DNA from 4 places in the Weizmannia sp. FSL W8-0401 genome. Region 2 is predicted to be linked to each of the others. Evidence: riboswitches for the same ligand, from Rfam matches in the RefSeq annotation. Region 2 holds a riboswitch; each other region holds the start of a gene.
What was found. Region 2 has a riboswitch for S-adenosylmethionine ahead of NSU00_RS01550 (phosphoadenylyl-sulfate reductase). Riboswitches for the same ligand answer to the same signal wherever they lie in the genome.
Positions count from the first base shown of each region.

Region 1: another riboswitch for S-adenosylmethionine. It lies ahead of NSU00_RS13030 (sulfite exporter TauE/SafE family protein); the one in region 2 lies ahead of NSU00_RS01550 (phosphoadenylyl-sulfate reductase).
Region 3: another riboswitch for S-adenosylmethionine. It lies ahead of NSU00_RS02170 (bifunctional homocysteine S-methyltransferase/methylenetetrahydrofolate reductase); the one in region 2 lies ahead of NSU00_RS01550 (phosphoadenylyl-sulfate reductase).
Region 4: another riboswitch for S-adenosylmethionine. It lies ahead of NSU00_RS13475 (YezD family protein); the one in region 2 lies ahead of NSU00_RS01550 (phosphoadenylyl-sulfate reductase).

Region 1 is NZ_JBBPAG010000001.1:2,649,616-2,655,426, forward strand. It holds gene nfsA (oxygen-insensitive NADPH nitroreductase) at 387-1,130, shown strand; gene NSU00_RS13025 (amino acid permease) at 1,373-2,707, shown strand; SAM riboswitch class I at 3,019-3,126, shown strand; gene NSU00_RS13030 (sulfite exporter TauE/SafE family protein) at 3,215-4,171, shown strand; gene NSU00_RS13035 (purine/pyrimidine permease) at 4,656-5,045, shown strand; gene NSU00_RS13040 (RNA-guided endonuclease InsQ/TnpB family protein) at 5,135-5,811, opposite strand, start outside.
Region 2 is NZ_JBBPAG010000001.1:303,448-309,258, reverse strand. It holds gene NSU00_RS01570 (YbaK/EbsC family protein) at 1-281, opposite strand, end outside; gene NSU00_RS01565 (NAD(P)-binding protein) at 420-1,046, opposite strand; gene NSU00_RS01560 (sirohydrochlorin chelatase) at 1,363-2,103, opposite strand; gene cobA (uroporphyrinogen-III C-methyltransferase) at 2,110-2,868, opposite strand; gene NSU00_RS01550 (phosphoadenylyl-sulfate reductase) at 2,996-3,721, opposite strand; SAM riboswitch class I at 3,813-3,917, opposite strand; gene NSU00_RS01545 (hypothetical protein) at 4,019-4,177, opposite strand; gene NSU00_RS01540 (TIGR04104 family putative zinc finger protein) at 4,228-4,533, opposite strand; gene NSU00_RS01535 (glycosyl hydrolase family 28-related protein) at 4,704-5,811, shown strand, end outside.
Region 3 is NZ_JBBPAG010000001.1:447,761-453,571, reverse strand. It holds gene NSU00_RS02170 (bifunctional homocysteine S-methyltransferase/methylenetetrahydrofolate reductase) at 11-1,846, opposite strand; SAM riboswitch class I at 1,914-2,014, opposite strand; gene NSU00_RS02165 (LCP family protein) at 2,439-3,401, opposite strand; gene NSU00_RS02160 (DedA family protein) at 4,010-4,609, opposite strand; gene NSU00_RS02155 (VTT domain-containing protein) at 4,641-5,811, opposite strand, start outside.
Region 4 is NZ_JBBPAG010000001.1:2,756,510-2,762,320, reverse strand. It holds gene ssuD (FMNH2-dependent alkanesulfonate monooxygenase) at 1-388, shown strand, start outside; partial or broken gene ssuC (aliphatic sulfonate ABC transporter permease SsuC) at 402-1,160, shown strand; gene NSU00_RS13485 (ATP-binding cassette domain-containing protein) at 1,175-1,927, shown strand; gene ssuE (NADPH-dependent FMN reductase) at 1,949-2,488, shown strand; gene NSU00_RS13475 (YezD family protein) at 2,577-2,756, opposite strand; SAM riboswitch class I at 2,873-2,979, opposite strand; gene NSU00_RS13470 (bifunctional GNAT family N-acetyltransferase/carbon-nitrogen hydrolase family protein) at 3,124-4,665, shown strand; gene NSU00_RS13465 (hypothetical protein) at 4,791-5,003, opposite strand; gene NSU00_RS13460 (AEC family transporter) at 5,078-5,692, opposite strand.

The sequences.
Region 1 (5,811 bases), 2.3 Mb from region 2:
TGATCAAGATGAAATTTTCCGAATTATAAACCAAAAAGGCGCTGGAATTTTCCAGCACGATTTTTTCAAAATAAAATTTTGGAACGACCGCTCCGCTCCTGGCAATGCTTGAAAACATTACTTCACTCCATATTTATTTTTTCAAGAATCCGTCATCTTTGAAACGATTTATATTTTGTTCATCGTTCAAATGTACTGTTTGGGTTCTCCCGCCTTCGCACTTCGGGTATACCAAAACGAAAATAGGTTAATTTAGCCTTAATCCAAATATTTTTTGGCAGACCATCGTGGCCATGCTGGACAACAAGCACCTTTCATGCCGGCCGTTATTTTCTGTGCTATATTTGAACATACAATGGACTCACCAAAGACAGGAGTGTAAAAGAATGAACACAGTCATTGAAACGATTCTCAATCACCGGTCGATCCGCCATTATGAAGACCGACCACTATCTGATGAACAAATCCGCCTGATTGTGGAATCCGCGCAGGCAGCCGCCACTTCTCATTTCGTCCAGGCCTATACGATTCTCGGCATTCAGGATCCCGGGCGGAAGCAAAGATTAGCAGAACTGACCGGGAACCGCCATGTCGGAACATGTGGCCATCTGCTCATTTTCTGTGCCGATCTCCATAAACATGAACTTGCGGCGGAAATGGAAGGTGTAGATGCGCAAGATACACTTGAGACAACGGAAAAATTTATGGTCGCGCTCATCGACACGGCACTGGCCGCGCAAAATGCCGCGCTCGCTGCGGAATCGATGGGGCTTGGCATTTGTTATGTCGGAGGCTTGCGCAACCGGCTGCCGGAAGTGGCCGAACTTTTGAAAATCCCGCAATATGTCCTTCCGCTATTTGCGATGACAATCGGCTATCCGGCCGATCCGTCTGCGAAAAAACCGCGCATGTCGGCTGAGCATATTTATTTTGAAGATGAATACCCGGCTGATGAACGTCTTTTGCGCGATCTGAAGGAATACAATGAAACGGTTTCGCAATATTATACAAAACGCACAGACGGAAAAAGGAACGATACCTGGACAGGCCAAATGGCACAATTTTTTAAAGAACCATCGCGCGTTTTCATGAAGGAATTTGTAGAACGCCAAGGGTTTGATAAAAAGTAGAGGGAGCTGGCGCGTATTTTCCTCTGCCCGTCCCGGGGCACAAACTTAAACAGAACGGCGAGATACTACAATGAGTGGTGTCCCGCCGTTTTGTCATTTTGCTTTGGTGAAATGCGGGTGCATCTGTCATCCGGCGATTCCATTTTTTTGTATATCAATATTTCCTTTTTTCTGCTAAAATAGAATAAATGCTTTAGCACTGAAAAGCGTTTATCTAAAAAAGAAAAGTGAGATTGATAGAAATGGAAAAAAACCAACATCATTTGCAAAAAGGCTTGTCACCAAGGCATGTCCAGTTCATCGCATTGGCCGGGATGATCGGAACCGGCATTTTTAAAGGCAGCTCCGATACCGTCAGCCTTGCCGGCCCGAGTGTTGCCGTTTCTTACCTGATTGGCGGCGCGCTTTTATTCATTGTCATGTCAGCGCTGGGGGAAATGGCGCTCGTCCACCCCGGCCTCAACGTCCAAAATCTGATCCACAAAGCGTTCGGCAGCCGGGTTTCTTTCATTATTGGCTGGCTGTACTGGATTAACTGGGTCATTGTTACAGTCGTGGAACTGCTTGCAGCCGGGAGCTTCCTGCAATTCTGGGTTCCCCACGCGCCATTGTGGCTGCTCAGTTTGCTCTGCGCCGCTTTCATAGTCGGCATCAATTTAACTGAAGTGAAGTACTACGGCGAATTTGAATTTTGGATTGCCGGCATTAAAATCATCACATTGATCGTTTTTATCCTGCTTGGCGCGCTGATTTTATTCGGTTTATTCCCCGGGACATCTTCCACGCTGTCCAACTATACAGCGCACGGCGGGTTTTTCCCGAACGGGCTTCACGGCACGTTCAGCGCTTTTCTGATCGTGATGTTTTCATACGGCGGCGCGGAACTGATTGGCGTTACCGTTTCGGAAACGAAAGACAGCGAGAAAGTGCTGCCGCGTGTCATTAAACAGACCGTTGTCCGCGTCATGCTTTTTTATATTTTGCCAATCCTGATCATTTGCGGCATTGTCCCGTGGAACCAGGTTTCTTCCGTGGAAAGCCCGTTTGTGCAGGTATTCAGCCGCACGGGGATCCCCGCTGCCGCCCATGTGATGAATTTTGTGCTCTTGACGGCCGTTCTTTCTGCTGCCAACTCCGGCATTTATGCCACTTCGCGCACACTGTTCAACATGGCGCAATCCGGAGAAGCGCCGCGCGCCTTTTTAAAAATTTCCCGGAAAGGCGTCCCGCTCATCAGTATTTTGCTGACCTCGCTGTTTATTTTAGCCGGCGTGATTCTGGCCTATCTTACGCCGGATGAGGTCATCAGCTATTTGATGACCATCCCGGGATTTACCGTCGTCCTTGTCTGGATCGCCATCTGTGCAGCCGAACTGCGGCTCCGGAAGTCGTATGAAAAATTGCCTTCCTTCCGTGTAAAAGGGTACCCTTTCATGGTCTGGGTTGCGCTGCTTGCACTGGCAGGTATTTTCCTGTCCTTTTTGCTGGGCGGCGGCAACCCGATTGGTACAAGCGTCTGCCTCGCTATTTTAATCGTGCTGGTCGTCCTGTCACTGAAAATCAAAGCAAAGGAATAGGCTTGTGTTGATAAAACCGGTTCCCTTGGGCGTGCAGGGGACAGGCACGGGTGGATAGCGCGTATCAAACTGCCAGAATGGGCGGGCCCGCTAACCCGTTCGGACTATTGAATGGAAGCAACCATAATCCCCCCGCGCATCCTAAAACAAGCTTTTTAAAACCAAGCCGTTGAAAGAAAAAACTCCCGACAGAGCGTAATCTGATGGGGAGTTTTTTTCTTTATCCCCCCATTCGTATAAATCCGATAAAAAAACTTGCAATAATTATATTGACTTCCATTTATTTTCTGATAAAATTTTAAACAACAAATCACTTATCAAGAGCGACGGAGGGATCTGGCCCAATGAAGTCCGGCAACCTGCAGCGAGCAGCAAGGTGCCAATTCCAGCAAAATGGGTACCATTTTGAAAGATAAGCGCTTATCCTTTACTCGCTGTCTTTCCGTAAAATGGCGGAAAGATTTTTAATTTCTGCAAGGCCGGCCGTTTAAACCAGGATAGGCCCTGATGCGTATAATTCCTCTACATCTGGATGAATCAAATTTATGGATGAAGAAAGCGGGGAACATGAACATGCAAAAATTAATTGTCTTAGCACTTGTCGGCCTTGCCGCACAATTGGTGGATGGATCTCTCGGAATGGGTTACGGGGTGACTTCAACCTCACTCCTCTTGGCTTTCGGAATTGCGCCGGCTGTCGCATCAGCTTCTGTGCATTTGGCGGAGGTTTTTACAACGGCGGCTTCCGGGGTCTCACATATGAAATTTGGGAATGTCGATAAAGGGATCATTTGGAAACTGGTTGTACCCGGGGCTGTCGGCGCCTTTCTCGGGGCAACCGTTCTCAGCCATCTTCCTGCAAGCACATTAAAACCGTACATTTCTATTTTTCTGATCGCCCTTGGCCTCTATATTCTTATCCGGTTTCTGATCAACGCGCGCGGGGCGTTGAAAGTCAAAAAAAAGACCGGGTCTAACGTATTTTTTATCCCGCTCGGCTTTGTCGCAGGATTTTTTGATGCAACGGGGGGCGGCGGCTGGGGCCCTATCGCTACACCGGCTTTGCTGTCCAGAAATGACATCGAACCGCGGAAAGTGATCGGCTCGGTGGATACAAGTGAATTTGCCGTATCCCTGGCGTCAAGCATCGGTTTCCTTTTATCCCTCGGCGCTATGCAGATTAACTGGATCTGGACGATCGCCCTCATGCTTGGCGGCCTGATCGCCGCACCGATTGCAGCCTATCTGGTTAAAATTTTGCCGGCTCATTTGCTGGCTGTCATTGTCAGCGGCATGATTGTGTTCAGCAACGTGCAAACTTTATTAAAAATGGCCGGCGCCGGAAGCGGCTGGTACGGCGTTACCTATACAGCCATTGCGGCAATATGGGCAATCCTCATTTTCTATACAATCAGAAAACACAAGCGGGCAGTTGCCAGCGCCAGCGTAAGCGTCGCAGAATAAGGAACATGTTCGGGCAAGGGATCCATTGCCCGAATTGTTTTTTTAAAGCCGTTTTTGGCAATAAACGGGCTGAGGCGTTTCTATGTGAACGAACAACGCCATTTTTGCTTGCTTCCTTTATGCAGACGCCCTCTATGTGAAGGAAAGCGGCCCCGTTTTTTCACCTAATTCAGCCATCCCTTAACCAAGCACCGGCAAAAATAATTCATCACAAATGTTTTCGAGATCGCACACCTAAGTGAAGGCAGCGCAAACTTCTTTTAGCGGCAAATGCACAGAGGCGCATTTTGTGATTTTTTTGCGGGCCAAAACATGGCTTACCCGCGCCCGTCCGGTTTGCAGCCCCTGTTTATGCCGCCGTCCGCCATGCCCGCTTTCCCTCCCCCGTCCGCGAAATGTTTTATGTTTAAAATGTAAAATCTGTTTTGCTATAATTATATTTACTGGTATTTTCCATTTTTTGAACGGAAAGAACGGTGTGTCTATGAAAACATTGATTTCGTCGCTGCAATGGATGGCATTTATGATCGCAGGGTCGATCGCGGCCCCGATTGCCATTGCGGCTGCTTTCCATTTCAGTGCAGGTGAGACTGCCCTGTTTGTGCAGCGGACGCTTTTTGTACTCGGGATCGGCGGCCTTTTGCAAGGCATTTTCGGCCACAGAATGCCAATCAATGAAGGGCCCGCCGGGCTGTGGTGGAGCGTGTTTGCCATTTATGCGGGGCTTGTCGGCAGCATGTACAGTTCAAGCACTGAATCTCTGCAATATTTGGCAGGCACACTGATTGTAACCGGCATCTTTTTCTTCCTGCTCGCTTTTACCGGCCTTGTGGACCAAGTGAACTACCCTCCACTTATCAACCTTACGGTTTGATTGAAGTGGGGGCTTCTCGACTTATCGTTGCTTTTACTAGCCAACGAAAACTGACCGAGCTAACCCTCTTGTTCCAAGAGTTTTGTTACTTATGATAACGCGAATAAGCGTAATCCCTCATTTTTGATATTGATTGCTGAATTGTGATCGCGATCTAATACAAAGCCGCAAGAACATTTATATACACGTTCAGATAATGGCATTTCTTTTTCCTTGCCGCAACATGAACACTTCTTAGTGGAGGGAAACCACTTATCAATTTTCACAAGTTGTTTCCCTTGTTCTTTTAGCTTATACGCTAAGAAAGTAGTGAACATACCCCAGCCGTTATCATGAACGCTTTTCCCAAAGTGAAGGGCTTGAGACATCCCTTTCATGTTCAAGTCCTCAATCACGACAGCATCAAAGTTAGAAGCTAATTCTTTTGACTTATGATGAAGAAAATTCATGCGTTGGTTCGCCACTTTCTCATGTAACTTAGCCACTACTAGTCGTTGCTTGTTCCAACGTGCAGAACCTTTCTTTCTTCGAGAAAGAATTCGTTGTGCTTTTGCTAATTTATCTAAGGCTTGCCGATAGTAACGTGGGTAATTGGCTTTCTTACCCTGTTCACTCTCGACATATAGACCATCCATAGCAAAATCCAAACCAACAACTTTCTGTATGTTAACTGGACGAATATCTTTCTCATATTCTGTCAAAATTGAAATGTAGTATTTGCCTGTCTTTGTTTTAGAAATAGTGCAAGATTTGATTTTATAATCAG
Region 2 (5,811 bases):
CCGGTATGCTCGAGCGTTTCTTCTGGTGACAGCATCCGCGCTTTCCCGCCGAATGTTTGCCGGAATTTTTTATTGTCGATTTTCGCATCTCCCGCGGTGACAACAAGAAGGGCTTCTTCCCCACCGGTACCCCTGAACGCAAGCGTTTTTGCAATCCGTTCCTGTTCCGTGTGCAGCGCCTCAGCCGCAAGTTCAACCGTCGCGCTTGATGACGGCAGGACGAGCACCTCTTCTTCCCGGTCCCACTGCTTAAAATAAGCTTTGACATCTTCCAATGACATGAAGGCGACACTCCTTTTTGTGAAAATTTTAACCCTATTGTAACGGAAGCCATTCCGGGTTGCAAACGGGCTTGCCAAGTTTTTCGCCGGGCACACCGGCTGATTTCCCAAAGATGCGCGCTAATCTTCATTCGTTTTTCAGCGGGCAGTCCCTTGCATGCGGCTGCGAAAGAAAGACAAGGCTTCCTGCTGTTTTTCAGGCTTGCGGTATGCTTCTCCAAGCAGCTTTTCCAGCCACTCGCTTTTTTCCGATGCAGAAAACTGCGGCTGCTTCAGAAGCTGGCGGCACTCGTATAAAAAATCCACATATTGGGCGTAGTTCGTATCATAATGCCCGGATAATTCATTTACAATGCGGGAAGCCAGTTTCGGGCTTGCCCCGGCTGTAGAGACACTGATGGAAAGCCTGCCCTTTTGGAAAAACGCCGGAAAAGCAAGGTTGCCGCTTCCCGCATGGCCGGCATCGTTCACGAGGGCTTGGGCCGGGGCATGGGTAACAATCCGGCTGTTTGTCTCCGGATCATTTGTCGCTGCAACAACCACATCAGCCTCCCGGATGTCTTCCGGTTCGAATGTTTTCTGTTTCCAAATGAACGCGTGTTGTTGCGCCAAAACCTGCAATTCATCGTTCAGGTGCGGGCTTACGACTGTAACGCATGCCCCCGCTTCCTGGAAGAGCCGGAATCTACGTGCCGCCACTTTTCCGCCGCCGATGACCACAGCCTGCTTCCCGTCTAAATTGACCATAACCGGTACCCAAACCATTCCTGATCTCCTTTCCAGTTTATCCGGTGCAGAAACGCCTCGTGCTTCCTGCCATTTTCGTGAATGTGCCCGTACGCTCCCTTTCCAGCGTTTCCTGGGGAGCCGGAACCGGGCAAGTGCCGGCATGCGCAATGGAGCGCCGGACCGCGGGCATCTTTCAGGCTGATCGGGCCCAAAAAAGTGCCGGTACGCACATTGAAACACCGCACCCAGGCATTTTTTAAACTGCATCTCCCCCAAATAAGGGAGGGGTTCACAATAGAAAACGCCGCAGGCTTCCCCCAGGCTTTCCGGGGGCAAAAAAGGTCCCGGAATCTCAAATAAAAGCCTCTGCACCCAACGCTTCCTTTGCCCGGGCGGCCAATGCGTCCGCCATATCCGGGTGACAGCCGAGATACCGTGCCAGCCGGATATCATATCCTTCCCGCTGCAGCATGCCCACTTTCTTTTCCAGCGACCGGACGAGCACGCCGGTGAACCAAAGATATGGGGCCACAACCACCGGGCGCCCGGCCGCGGCCAGCTCCTTCAGCGCCTCATCAAAACGGGGCTCAAGCACCGCCAAATAAGCCGTTTTGATCTGTTCTGCCCCCAGTTGCACGCGCAGCCCGTCCGCAATTTTTGCAAAATCGCACAGTGTTTCCGGATTGCGGCTGCCGCGTCCGACCAGCAGAATCCAGGCACCCGGAGGCATACCGGTTTCCAAAATATTTTCCGCCAGAATTCCGGTGATCCGGTCCCCGACGCCGAGCGGGCGGCCGTACGTAAACACAATATGCGGATAACGTCGTTTCGCTTCCCGGATCGCACGCGGGATATCCTCATAATAATGCCCGGCACTCAGCAGCAATACCGGCACAACGGCGATACGCCCTGCGCCGCCCCGGACAAGCGCATCAATCCCTGCTGCAATATCCGGTTCCGCAATTTCCAGATAACAAATTTCCTGGAGATCCGCATCCACCTGTGCCATCGCTTGCCGGATTGCCGCTGTTGCTTCCCGGGCGGTTTCGGGCACACGGCTGCCGTGGCTGACATATAAAACACCTTGTTTCATACCCGTTCACCCGGTACAGGCCGGAGCAGCGGAAAGCTGTTCAAACCATTTCAACTCATCGCGCAGTTTTACCACTTCTCCGATGATCAAAAGCGATGGGTTGCGCAACCCGTCCGCCTTTTCACTTAAATTTCCAAGCGTGCCGACCGCGGTTTCCTGTTTTTCCGTCGTGCCCCAGCGGATAAGTGCAGCCGGCATGTCCGGCGATTTGCCGTGCTTTATCAGTTGCGCACAGATGAGCGGCAGATTTTTCACGCCCATATAAATGCAAAGTGTATCAATTCCCGCATATTTGGACCAGTATGCATCAAGATCTTCGCCTTTTTTCGTGACGCCCGCGATAAAAGCAACGGATGTACTGAGCCCGCGGTGGGTGAGCGGAATGCCGGCATAGGCGGGCACGGCGGAACCGGCCGTAATCCCCGGAACGATTTCAAACGGAATATGCTTTTGCACCAGTACTTCCGCCTCCTCCCCGCCTCTGCCGAATATAAACGGATCGCCGCCTTTTAAACGGACAACAGTTTTGCCTTGGTTGGCAAACTTCACAAGCAGGTGGTTGATCGTATCCTGCGACATCGTATGGGCGTCCGGCTTTTTCCCGCAGTAGACGAGTTCCGCATCCGGCCTTGCTTCTTTTAACAGATCCGGATTCACCAGGCGGTCATATAAAATGACATCCGCTTCCCGGATCATGCGCAATCCTTTCACTGTGATCAGTTCCGGATCGCCGGGCCCTGCCCCGACTAAATATACTTTTCTCATTTCTTCACCTGCTTTAAACTTAATCAGATAACTGGTTGGTTTGGTTTATGCGCCCACTTCTCCCGGAGTGGCTGTAGCAGCGGCTTAGAAGGGATGGCCGTTTTTGCCACAGCACCACCTGGCAGCCTTATTTTTTCTGAACCGTATGCAGCCCGCATTCGGTTTTATGAAAGCCCGCCCATCTTCCCGCTCTTGAGTCGCTGTTTCCGACAGCACGTGTGCACGGGAAGCAGCCGATGCTCGGGTATCCCTGGTCATGCAATTCGTTATACGGGAGATGATGGGACTTGATATAGTTCCAAACGTCATCCCATGTCCAATGAATCAGCGGGCAAATTTTAATCGAATGGAACCTTTCATCTTTATTGACAAAATTCGTTTTCGCCCTTGTCGGCGATTGCTCCCGCCGCAAGCCGGATATCCAGGCCGCCGCTCCCTGCAGCGTTTCTTCAAGCGGCTTGATTTTCCGGATATAGCAGCATTGGTCCGGATCCCTTTTCCAAAGGGCAGATCCGTATTGCGCCGCCTGTTCATCAAGCGTAAGCGACGGTTTTTTCATTTGGATATTTAAAGTCGGATATTTCTTTTTTACTTTTTCAATCAATTCGTAAGTCTGCGGAAAGTGCAGGTCCGTATCCAAAAATACGATATCCGCATCTTCTCTGACTTTCGAAATGAGATCAATCAGCACCATTCCTTCTGCGCCGAAGCTGCACGCATATACCACTGATTTACCGTACGTGCCATATGCCCACTGCAAAATTTCCAATGCACCCTTTGTTTTATCTTCCGGCACGAACGCTGCAAACGGATCCGACGTAAACTGTTCATATGTGAGCCGCGTTTGCTCCACTCTATTCCCTTCTTTCTTATTCGATTACTAAGGATTAAACGACAAAAATCTTCTTACCCTGAAGTAAGAAGATATCCATTCCCGGGAAATCTTCTTATCTTTCAGGCCACCACCTGCAGGAATTGGCACAGTACCCGTTTTCGGACCTGCTGCCGAGGCTTCACAGGGCCCTTCCCTCCACCTCTCTTGATAAGAAAATAACAACATATAAGCTTGAAGTTTATTGTATACCTTCTTATGCTATTCGTCAACGAAAAATTCTGATAAAGAAAATAAGGCCCATTTTCACGAAAAGTGTTACATGTAGTTTTGGGCCACCTTTTTCTTTCTCATTTGATGAAATGGTTTCCAATCTTTACTTGCATGTGTTTTTTTCAAATCTTGCTCTGTACCAAATCGGTTCATCAATTCACCTTTAAACTTGCGGCGTACCGGCTCAGCTCCGCGTTTCATCATCACCTGGATTTTTGAAGCCATTTAAAAGGGCGACAACTATTCGTTCCCTTTTACCATAGAGGCCTTTCTTTATGATCAAACGAATAAACATAAGGCATCATAAGAATCAAACAAGCCCAAATAATGATGATTAGTGTTATGAATGCAATTTTTGGAATGCCCAATATCATTAGTCCAAATGAGATGAAAAAGCAAAGCAGGGAAAAATATCCAACTTTATTTCGAAACTTCAAACTTGGATATAACTTGGCTTTACAATTTGGACATTCTATGGTTTGGTCAAACTTCCATAACCTCTTAAAGATATAAATCCACTTAAATGGATGGTTACAATCAGAACATTTTGGCAGGCTCATTGACTTCCACCTTCCTTTTCTTCGATTTTAACATAAAATTCAATCTTTTTTATGCCAACAACAATGATTTAGAAAAGAGTCTTCCTTTTTCAGTGCGTTTTCCAACCTGCGGGGGTAAACTACATATATCCAATGACAGAGACTGAATGAAGGCAAAGCGGGGTGAAAAAATGATTCATTTGGATAAGCATCATGACCCCCGGACAAACGGCATGCTGCTGCGCCAGCTTTCACGCAGGGCAGTCCAGCCGGGTACCCTAATCCAGGAAAATGAAGCGCTTTTTCAAAAATACTGCCAGCCGGAATTTCACAAACCGTTTTCCCTTTCACGGCTGCTGCTGAACCGGAGATATCCGGTTGAACCGTATAAAACCCTTGCAGATCAGAACGGCCTTGTCTACCCGGAATGGAAAACGATATTGGATCAAGAATACAGCCGGCTGCTGTCTGTGGCATCCCGTACAGTCAATGTGGCAGATTTCGGGGCTGCCGGCGATGGAAAAACCGACTGCACAGCGGCATTCCAAAAAGCACTGGGAAACGGCCGCGTGAAAGTGATCGTACCGGAAGGCGTTTATCTTGTAAAGGGGCTTAAGCTGCCTTCATGGACATGCCTTTGCGGCAGCGGAAAAGGCGTAACAGTCATCAAACTCCATCCGCATGCGCCGAAAAAAACGCGTCTTATCCAAAACGCCCATTTCCACCGCGGCAATCACCATATATCAGTGGAAGGGCTCACGCTGGACTGGAATGTCGAAAGGCTCGGAAATGTGGAAAGAACGGCAGCAGGAAATAACCGTTCAAGCTGTCTGACTTTTGCGCACGTCACGTTCGGCTGGGTGAAAAATGTGGAGGCGGCGGGGGCCGGCCTGCATGGTTTTGATGTATCGTCTGCCCGGTATCATTATTTGGGCGACGGCTTTCTCGCCCCGGGAAGGAGCCGCTATATCTGGCTGGACGGGCTTACGGCAAGCGGATTCGGTGATGACGGCATTACCACCCACCATAGCGACTATTGCTTTATTTCAAATTCTTTCTGTTACAACCCGAGTGGAAAGGCCCACAAAAAAGGGTTTTCCAACTCCAATGGCATTGAGATTGATGACGGGTCGCGCCATGTCTGGCTTTACAATAATGCTTCAAGCGGCTGTTTCGGAGGTGTCGAGATCAAAGCCCACCACAATGCTTCGGCTGCTTCTCATGTCCACCTTTACGGCCATCTTTCTGTCCGCGACAACCGTTCTTTCAATTTCCGGCATATCGGTCACCATAAAGGTA
Region 3 (5,811 bases), 140 kb from region 2:
CGTTGCAGTCTCAGACAATGCCTGCGCCTTGCACTGCTGTTTTTTCGTGGATGTAGCGCGTGCATTCCACTGTCAGTTCATAGCGTTCGAGCGGCGTAATCAGGTAAATGCCGTTGAAATAGGCGAGGGCCGCATCGATCAGGGTACGGCTGATCGCAAGGCTTTCTTCGCGCGCTTTCACAGGGTCGCCGTTTGTTTTTTCCATCGCTTGCAAAATATCATCCGTCAGTGTGATGCCCGGCACTTCATTGTGCAGAAAGACCGCGTTCCGGTAGCTGGTAAGTGGCATAATGCCAAGATAGATCGGCGCGTCCAAATGCTTCGTTGCTTCATGGATTTGCTCGATTTTTTCCGTGCTGAAGACAGGCTGGGTGATAAAATAATCAGCACCGTGGCGGATTTTGCGTTCCAACCTCCCGACCGTTTTATCAAGATTGCGGACGTTCGGGTTAAATGCAGCCGCGACGGAAAAATTCGTTTTCCTGTGAAGCGATTTGCCGGAATGGGAAATGCCATCATTGAATTGCTTGATCATTGCGATCAGTTCCATGGATGACAAATCGTATACGCTCGTCGCTCCCGGGAAGTCGCCGATTTTTGTCGGATCCCCCGTGATGGCAAGCACCTGGTCAATCCCGAGCGCAGCAAGACCCATTAAGTGCGACTGCAGCCCGATCAAATTACGATCACGGCATGTAATATGAACAAGCGGCCGGATGCCATGTTTCTCTTTTAAAATTGAAGCAATCGCTGTGTTGCTGATGCGCGGGCTTGCAAGCGAGTTGTCGGCCATTGTCAAGGCATCGATGCCGGCGTCGTGCAGCGCTTTTGCCCCTTCGAAAAAGCGGGCTGTGTTCAGCGTTTTCGGTGTGTCCAATTCGACAATGACGGAATGGCGTTTTTTTACAATTTCATGCAACGGCGGTTCGTACTGCGCCGGGGCGGCTGCGATTTCGATTTTCGGTGGGCGGACCGTTTTTTCTGTGACAGGCAAAAGCCCCTGCACCCCGTCTGCGATTGCTTTGATGTGAGCTGGGGTCGTGCCGCAGCAGCCGCCGATCAGGCGCACACCCTGTTCGACCAGTTTTTCGGCGCATGTTTTAAAATAATCGGCGTTATTTGTGAACGTGAACCGGCCTTCCTCGTAATCTAAAAGACTCGCATTCGGGTATGCGGACAAAAAGGCACGCTTCGGTATCGGGATTTCTTCGAACGCCTGGATCATGTGGTGCGGGCCGAGCCGGCAGTTTAGGCCGGTCACATCAGCGCCGCGGTTTTCAAGTTCCTTGAAAGCATCGCGGACCGGGGTTCCGTTTTGGAGCACGCCCGGTTCGATAAGCGAGAACTGGGCGATGACCGGGACATCCGCTTCTTTTTTCGCAATGTCTACGACCGTATACAGTTCTTCCGCGTCAAAATACGTTTCCAAAAGCAGGGCATCAACTCCTTCGTTCAGGAGGTGAAAAATCTGCTCGCGGAACGTACGCTTGATTTCGGCAAGTGTTGCTTCGGTTTTGCGCTGGCCGCGGATGCCGCCGACCGTGCCGAGTATAAATGTGTCACGGTTTGCCGCTTCTTTTGCGATCTGGACAGCCGCTTTGTTGATATCTTTTACTTTTTCTTCCAGGCCATACTGTGCCAGCTTGATATAGTTGGCGCTGTACGTGTTTGTCTGGATGACCGATGCGCCTGCTTCGATATAGGCGCGGTGGATCGCGTGGATGTCTTCCGGATGGGTCAGGTTGAATGACTCATAACATGTGTCGGCGCCGTATGCATATAGCAGTGTCCCCATTGCCCCGTCTGCAACAAGGATGCGGTTTTTTAACGTTTCGAGAAGGTTCAAATTTTTACACTCCCTTTGAATGATATGAAAAAAGCCTCCCAGAAAAGGAGGCAAGATGACAACATTCTCCTTATCTTTTCAGGTATACCTGTTGGATTTAGCACCGTGCCGTATGGCTGGTTGCTGAGGTTTCATCGGGCCAAGTCCCTCCGCCTCTCTTGATAAGGCTATTCGATTGAACGTACTTAAAATTTTGACTTATTTATACTTTACACTTTGTCGGGTGACATGACAAGGGGGAAATTGAAATTCATATTGGATGCGGTTTCGCCCCTATTGTCTAATTGGCTTTCTTTTGCCTTTTTGAGCCCTCCAAAAGGACAATTTGCTCCCGGTACGGCTCTCTTTTGTCTTTTTGAGCTCTCCAAAAAGACAATTTGCTCTTGGTACGGCTCTCTTTTGTCTTTTTGAACCCTCCAAAAAGACAATTTGCTCCTGGTACGGCTCTCTTTTGTCTTTTTGAGCTCTCCAAAAGGACAATTTGCTCCCGGTACGGCTCTCTTTTGTCTTTTTGAGCTCTCCAAAAAGACAATTTGCTCCCGGTACGGCTTTCTGTCTGCTACAAAAAAAAGAGCCGGAACCGGCCCCCCTGTTATTCATCCAAAAACTGTTTGATGGCTTCGGTATTTTTTTCTTTGTCCACTTCGAGCGCGGCGCCGACGCCCGGATAACTGACATTGGTATAGGTACCGGCAACCGGTACGGTCATTGTTTTGACCTTAAGGTTGCCATTGACCATGACGTCTTTAACGAGCGCAAGAATGTTCATTTTGCTCATGTTGGTGGCCATATACGGCTGGATGGTTCCGAGCAGTTTCGGTGCTTTGGCGATGCCGTTCACGCTGAAGACTTCAGATTGGAGCGCTTTAAGCACTTTTTGCTGGCGAGCAACCCGGCCAAAGTCGCCTTGCGCATCATGTCTGAACCGTGCGTAGGCGAGGAGTTGTTTCCCATGCATGAGCTGTTTGCCAGGATAAAGCGTCAAGCCGATGTTTTTCGACATTTTATGTTCGACGTTCATTTCAATGCCTTGAGGCGCCAGGGTATCGACAATTTTAACAAAGCCTTGGAAATCGACGAGTGCATAATATTGCACATCAATGTCAAAATTGGTTTTGAGTGCTTGGCGGAGCAGTTCAACGCCCTTCTTTTGATGGTTCAAATTGCCAAGATAATAGGCAGTGTTAATTTTATAGTTTCTATACCCCGGGATTTCGGCATAAATGTCACGCATAATCGAAATGAGCTTAACCTGGTTTTTCTTCGGGTCATATTGGGCAATCATGATGGTGTCGGTTCTTGAATCTTCTTTGCCACGCCGGTCAATTCCGAGAAGGAGAATATTGGTCCGGCCATTTGCATCCTTTTTACCATTAAATTCCAGATTGTCCATATTTAAGGCATCTTCCGGGTCTGTCTGATGAACTCCGGCGTAGTATTGATAGGCTGTGTAAACCGCGCCGGCAACGATGAGCAGTAAAAAGAGCATAAGAGACACTCTGCGCCAGCGGACTCTTGACCGTTTTTTCTTTTTTTTCGCTACTCTTGACTCCATAGAATCCCTCGTTTTAGTAGTCTGTCTTCATTATTATTATCTAAATGCGGCAATTTGTCACGAAAATTTTGATGAAATTTTGTTATTTTTTGTCGAGAAAATAGATGGTGGGGAAATTCACATAAATTTTAGGTAAAGTTAAGGTGTTTTTTATTTTCCACTTGTATATTGATGTTTGTCATCAGGTAAGAGCTTTAGTTGGTTCGTCTGCTTTGTGCAGGCGTTTTTTTATGGCCGAGAGGTGCGGGATTTTAAGCATTTTTTAAGTGTTGGCAGGTATGCTTTTCTTTGCAAGAGAGCTTACAACCTGTTTTTTTCATATGCCCCCTTTTTTGGCCGCCACCCTTGTGCAGGCGGTTTTTTTCGGGCGCAGCAGATAAGCGCGCCCCTTTTTCAGAATTTCAGCCTGTTAAGGTTGTTTTAAGCTTCCGGCGTTATCTTTTTTCTTGTGATCAGGCAAGATGCAAATCCGGCTTGCTTTTTCATCCATATTAACCCCTTTTTTGTGCAGGCTCAAAATCCGGCACCCGCCTTTGTGCAGACGGGTTGCACTCCCCACATCACATGGCCGGTTTGGTACGGAAAAAGCCCGGCCCCTGAATAGAGGGTCAGGCTCTTTTTTTCTTGCGGTACATCGAGTAAGCGATATAAAGCACAATGATGATGATCGCGATAATGGTAACCGGCTTGACATAAGGAGCCGCGACGTCATCAATTTGTGCCCAGTTTGATGCGAGACGTTCACCGAGAAAGATAAACAGCACCGCCCAAGGAATGGTCGCAAGCAGCGTGAAAAAAATAAATTTGAAATACGACATTTTGGCAATGCCGGCCGGGATCGATATGGCCTGGCGGATGACCGGGATGAAACGGCCTGTAAAAATAACGCCGGCGCCGTACTTGTTGAACCATTCTTCCGCGAGATCGAGATGCCTTTCGTGAATCAGCAAATATTTGCCGTACTTTAGCAGGAACGGGCGCCCGCCGTATGCACCGATCCAGTATAAAATCAGTTGGGCAATCAAAATGCCGAGTGTGCCTGCTGCAATGGCCCCAAAATAATTGATCTCTCCGCGGGAAATTAAATAACCTGCATAGGCAAGGACAATCTCGCTCGGGATAATCTCAATCGCAAGCCCGAGTGCAACACCGAAGTAACCCAGATCAGCGAGTGCTGTTAAAATTTGTGTGACAAAATCTGAGAACATGTTTCCCCTCCAACATTTGCTTTCTTATCCATCATATCATACGGAAAATTTCCAGCAATAAAATATTTAAGCCAAGCCAGACGCCGCCGAAAACGTAACCGCCCGCAATGTTGCTCGGCACTTCAAGGCTGAAATAAATATGGCTGACAGCTGCGAACAACAAAACAGCTAAAAGAAGTACATCCATAAACGTATGGACCCAAAACATCTCAGCGTGCCGGACGACGAGATATGTAAAATAGCCGTAAATGATCAGAATCATCATCGCCTGGTCGCTCGGAAATGAGAAGACAAAGTGGGAAAACGTCGGAATTTCCGTTTCCGACATCCGGTGGAACACTTCATGCAGCACATTTTGATACAGTTCCCCGCCGATTGTAACAAGCAGCATAATCAAAAATTCGTGCGTGCGATCTTTGCCTTTCCAAATGATCCAAAGAACCGTCAACACCATGACGAGAATGAGCGCCTGCCGCGAGCTGAGCGCCAGCATCCCTTTCATGACGCCTGCCCAATGGTGTTTGAACAAAAGCGATACGATTAAAGAGGTCACCTCGTTAAAGTCACTGAAATCTTCGCTGAAAAGGTTTTGAATCATTGTGATCATTAACACAATCAAAAACAATGTCACCAGCGTGGTGCCGATGATCACAAACTCGGCGCGGACCCGGCTGCGGAAAATCATGAAAACGCGCCGGAGCACCGCCATCATCGCCCAGAAAATCTGCTTATGGAAATAGCGGAACACATAATACGCGATGATTAAACCGGCGCTTACAATACCGCCTATGACGAGATATTTTTTGACCGCTTCGTGAAACTGCTCCCACTGCGGGCCAAGCAGCTTCCCGAGGGAAATAAACGTGCTTGTCCAAATCAAAGCGCCGGAATAGGCAAAAATGGCAAATGACCGGAATGGCAGTTTCGTAATTCCGGAAAAATAGCCGGTGATGTGGCGGACACCTGGTATAAAATACGCGACAACAAGCAATTTATTCCCATATTTATTAAACCAGCGCGATTGTTTTTCAAGCTGTGCCGGGCCGAGATGGATAAAATGGCCGTATTTATGTAAAAACGGGCCGCCGAGCCGCTGCCCGATAAAATAGGCCGTTGTCATGCCGGCAGATGTACCGGTGGCGGCAATGAGAATGCTCAAGATCCAGTTGAGCTGCCCCTGGTGCACCATATAACCGGCATAG
Region 4 (5,811 bases), 2.5 Mb from region 2:
TGATGAACTCATCCAAGCGTCCCAAAAGATTTTCTCACGGTTTGACTCGGTCGGCCAGCAACGGATGACATCCCTGCACAACGGCAGCCGGGACCATCTTGAAATCAGCCCGAACCTTTGGGCCGGCGTTGGGCTCGTGCGCGGCGGGGCGGGAACGGCGCTTGTAGGCAGCCCGGAAATTGTCGCAGAAAGAATGAAGGAATATGCAGAACTTGGCATTGAAACGTTCATTTTATCCGGTTATCCGCATCTTGAAGAAGCGTACCGGACGGCTGAGCTGTTGTTCCCGTACCTGCCGCTTGAGCAGCCTGATGCCCCCGCTTCCAATATCATCAGCCCGTTCGGCGAGATTGTGGCGAACGATGCACTGCCGAAAGTATTAAAGTAAGGAGGCCGGTCTGATGTTGAAAAAACGCGTCATGCCATGGGTGGTGCCGGTTTTCCTGCTGTTTGCCTGGCAGCTTGCAAGTTCGGCCGGCATTTTGCCATCCAATGTGCTCCCAAGCCCTGTTGCCGTTGTAAAAGCGGCTTGGAGCCTCACACAATCCGGGCAGCTTTTCGATTATATCGCCGCCAGCGCAAAACGGGCACTGGTCGGATTTTTGGTTGGCGGCGGAATCGGATTTGGGCTCGGGCTGTTTACCGGGCTGTCCAAAAAAGCGGAGGGCCTGCTCGACAGTACCGTGCAGATGGTCCGGAACGTTCCCCATCTCGCCCTGATTCCGATTGTTATTTTATGGTTCGGGATCGGGGAAGAGGCGAAGCTGTTTCTCGTCGCGCTCGGCACCTTTTTTCCAATCTATTTAAATACGTTTCATGGCATCCGTTCGGTGGACAGAGCGCTGATTGAAATGGGGGGGGTTTACGGGCTGAAAGGGCCGGCGCTTTTTTGGCATATGATCCTGCCGGGGGCGCTTCCTTCCATTTTGGTCGGTGTGCGCTATGCGCTCGGGGTCACATAGGTAACCCTGATTGTGGCCGAAACGATTGCATCCAACTCCGGTATTGGTTATATGGCCATGAACGCCCGCGAGTTCATGCAACTTGACGTTGTCGTTTTGAGCATTGTCTTATATGCCCTTCTTGGAAAACTTTCCGACTGGCTGGCAAAAATCGCGGAACAACGATTGTTAAAGTGGCACCCGTCATATCAAAAATAAAGGAGGAGGAAACGATGACGAATAAGGTGTTTGCTGTGGAAATTGAGGGGCTGGAAAAATCATTCGGCAGCCATCGCGTCCTGCGCCATCTTCATTTGAAAATAAGAAAAGGGGAATTTGTTGCGATTGTCGGAAGGAGCGGATGCGGCAAAAGTACGCTCCTCAGGCTGCTTTCAGGGCTTGAAGCGGCAAGCGGCGGAAAAATTCTTATAAACGGGGCGCCTTTATCCGGCATAAATAGATCGGCGAAAATGATGTTTCAGGACGGCCGCCTGCTCCCGTGGAAAACCGTGCTTCAAAATGTCGGCCTGGGCCTTGCAGGAGACTGGAAGCATGCGGCCCGTGAAATGCTTAGAAAGGTCGGACTGGAAGGGCGTGCGGATGATTGGCCTTCATCCTTATCCGGCGGGCAGAAACAAAGGGTGGCGCTGGCGAGGGCATTAATCCATGAGCCGGACATCCTTCTCCTCGATGAACCGCTTGGGGCGCTTGATGCTTTAACCCGGATTGAAATGCATGCGCTGATCCAGTCTCTTTGGCTCGAAAAACATTTTACAGCCATATTGGTGACGCATGACGTGGAAGAAGCAGTCGCCCTCGCCGATCGGGTAGTGTTAATCGAAGAAGGGGAAATTGCGATGGACTGCCCGGTAAAACTCCCTTATCCGCGGAAAAGGGACCACGCCCTCTTTGCAGCAACGGCCAATCATATTTTAAACCGCATTTTAGGGAGCGGCCACCCGGTTTTGCATGCAATGAAAAATTAAGGAAGAAATGGAGGGATTCATATGGCGGAAAAAATAGTACTGCTGAACGGGAGCCCTTCTGCGTATACGAGATTAAATGGGATCCGTGATTATATCAGGGCCGGGTTAAGGGGGCACGGGTACGAACCGGAGCTCATCAATATCCGGGAACTTCCGGCCGGCGATTTAATGCATGCCCGGCAAAGCCCGCCCATCACCGGGGCATTAGGAAAAGTGGAAGAAGGCGATACGATAATCATTTTGACACCGGTCTATAAAGCGTCTTATTCCGGACTGCTCAAGACGTTTCTGGATCTTTTGCCGCAAAATGGCTTATCCGGCAAACAGGTGCTGCCGCTCGCCATGGGCGGCACATTCGGCCACTTGCTCGCGCTCGATTACGCCTTGAAACCGGTTTTGGCCTCACTCGGGACAACGTGCATCGAAAAAGGGGTGTTTATTCTCGACCAACAAGTGAAAAAGAGGGGTGGTTTTTATGAGCTGGACAGGCAAGCAGCCGACCGCCTGAATGCTGCTTTAAAAACAGCATTTCCGCAAATTTCCATACCGCTGTACTCTTAAACAAATCCGGCATTTGGACGATATCCAAATGCCGGTATTCGTGTAGCACGAACAACGGGAAAAGAGATAACCGGAATGCCGGCGCCCGTCATCCCATCTTTTGCTTGGGAAGTGCCGCTTTTTTCTTTTCCAGTGCAAACCGGACTTTCTCGGTTGTTTCGATCTGTGTGATGTTTCCTTCATGGATCGAAATGACCACTGTTCCAAACTCCAGTTTTTGCAATGATTCCATAATGCGGGCTACTTTCGTTTCATCAATATGAGCCATTTTTCATACCCCCAAAAATAAATTTCGTGTGTGCGTGGTGGTCCGGCCGGCAATGCGGATGATCCAAAAAAGAAAGGCCCCCTTCAAGAAAAGTTAAGAAGAGGGCGAGGCTCCTTAACTTATCTTCCAAGCTTGGCGCTTGCTGGAATTAGCACAGTATTCCCAAAAAGAATCTGTTGCTGAGGTTTCCTCGGGCCAGTCCCTCCCCCTCTCTTGATAAGCTGTATAGAAATAATTTGTTAAAACTATGATAAATAATATTATTCCGATTTGTCAACTTATATTTTCGACATTTCAGCTGCTTTTCGGGCAAAACCGATTCGGATAGGGTATGATAATAGAAAAAGTGTGTTAAGGGTGTGAGATTGTGCCAGAGACAGATGTATCCAAGTTTGAGAAGAAAATCGAGGTGCGGAACATCCGCTTTGAAGACATTGATGATATTATGGCATTGTCGAAAAAATGTTTTCCGGGGATGGAGCCGTGGAAACACGAGCAGCTGGAAAGCCATATCCGGATTTTTCCGGAAGGGCAGTTTTGCGTGGAATACGAAGGGAAAATCGTCGGTTCCTGCTCCAGCTTAATTGTCAATTTCGATGAATACGAAGACCAGCATACATGGGATACGATCACTGCGAACGGCTACATTACCAACCATAATCCGCACGGGCTCAACCTGTACGGCATTGAAGTGATGATCGACCCGGAATACCGGCGCATGAAGTTCGGGCACCGTTTGTATGAGGCACGGAAAGAGCTTTGCCGGAAAATGAACCTTCAAAGCATCATCATTGGCGGCCGGATTCCGAATTACAGCAAATATAAAGACAAAATGACCCCGCGCGAATACGTGGAAGAAGTCGAGATGCACAATATTTATGACCCGGTTCTGTCCTTCCAGCTGCTTGAAGGGTTCCAGATTATGCGGATCAACAGGCAGTATTTGCCGGATGATACAGCATCCGCTTCATTTGCAACGCTTATGGAATGGCATAACGTCGATTATTTGCCGAAGTCCCGCCGTGTCTATCATGCTTCGTTCCCGGTCAGGATTACAGCGATCCAATATATGATGAAAAAAATTGATTCCTTCGATGATTTTGTCAGACAGGTAGAATATTATGTCGATGTGGCCGCGGATTTCGGTTCTGATTTCGCCGTTTTTCCGGAAATTTTCACCACGCAGTTGATGTCCTACCTGGAAGAAAAACGCCCTGACCAGGCAGTGCGCCGGCTTTCCGGGTACACAGACCAATATATTGAACTGTTTACAGAGCTTGCCGTACGCTACAATGTCAACATTATCGGCGGGTCCCATTTTGTGGAAGAAGACGGGGGCATTTACAATGTCGCTTTTTTGTTCCGGCGCGACGGGACGATTGAGAGGCAGACCAAACTCCATATTACGCCAAATGAGCGGAAATGGTGGGGGATCGCGGAAGGAAACGAACTCAATGTATTTGATACGGATTGCGGGAAAATTGCGATTCTGATTTGCTATGATATCGAGTTTCCGGAGCTGGCCCGTGTCGCTGTCGACCACGGTGCGAACATTATTTTTGTCCCGTTTTGCACGGACGACCGCCAGGCCTATTTGCGCGTCCGCTACTGCGCACAGGCGCGGGCCATTGAAAACCAGGTGTACACCTGTATTGCGGGAACAGTCGGCAACCTGACCCACGTGGAAAACATGGATATCCAGTACGCCCAGTCCGGGATCTTTTCTCCCTCCGATTTCGGCTTTGCCCGCGATGGCATTGTCGGAGAATGCGATCCCAATGTCGATACCGTCGTTGTCGGCGATGTCGATCTTGAGAAGCTGCGCCGCAACCGCAACAGCGGCTCCGTCCGGCAACTGGCCGACCGGAGAAGAGATTTGTATCAGATTAAGATCAACACCAGGTCCTGAGCATGACGGACTGGACGCAAGACCGGCCGGGCAGCCGCCAAGTGCCTGAACGGCTGCTTGGAAAACCCGGATACCGTATCAAAAAACCGCTTAGAGGATGGAAGCTCTAAGCGGTTTTTCATGATTCAGGCGATCTTCAGCACGACCATCAGGCTGGTCATCAACACAATGCTGATCAAAATGGACAACGAGTTCAACGTGCTGGACATGGCGACATTGCCGCCGCATTTCTGGGTAAATGCCGTGCAGACGGCGTAAATCGGCGCAAACGCGATAATCACGAGCACGAGCCGAACTTCAAGCGGCAGCGGCAGCAGGAAATAAAAGAAATGCTGCAAACAGGATGGCCATTCCGTAACGGATGATAACGGCTTTTAAGATGCCCGCAACCTGGCTTTTTTCAAGCCGGAGTTCAAAACCGATCCCGATCATCAGCATGGCCAGAAAGCCGTTTGCCTGTCCGATGATTCCGGTAAATGCGGTCACGCCTGCCGGCAATGTAATATGCAAAAGCGACAGCGCAAGCATGATCAGATAGGTATCCATCGGGATGGATGAAAACATTTTTTAGGTAAGATGCCGCATTTGTTCTTTCGTTGTTGGCAACGGCGGAAGCAATCGAATATGTGCCGCCCGTGCATAAAACCGAATTGCCGGCATCGAACAGGCAAGTTGCCACTACGCCAACGGGCCCCAGGAAATTTTGTACATAGGGGAGTGTAAAACAGCCAATATTATAACCGGAATAATTGATCATGTTAAAGGCTTTTTCCGTATGGGTACGGCGCCAGGAAACGATATAGCCGGTTGCAATCATCACCAGATTGCAAATGACGCCGATTGCGACAAGCATTAACAGCGAAGTTTCAAGGGAGAGTTTTTCAAAATTTGTAATCACGGCGCATGGCAATGTAATGTTTAAAACCATGCGGGAAACCAGCTGAAAATCATCCGGCTTAAAAAATCCAATCCGCTTCAAAATGTAACCGAGCACAATGATCAAAATAAACGAAGCGGCTTTCGTCAACACAACACCCACATTTTTCCCAGTTTTCTTTTTGATCTAATTTCATTAAAAAACAATGAGAAAGAAACGGCAAGGAAAATTTTTGGCAACAACTTTTTTTCAGGTAATGTGCCGGTTCT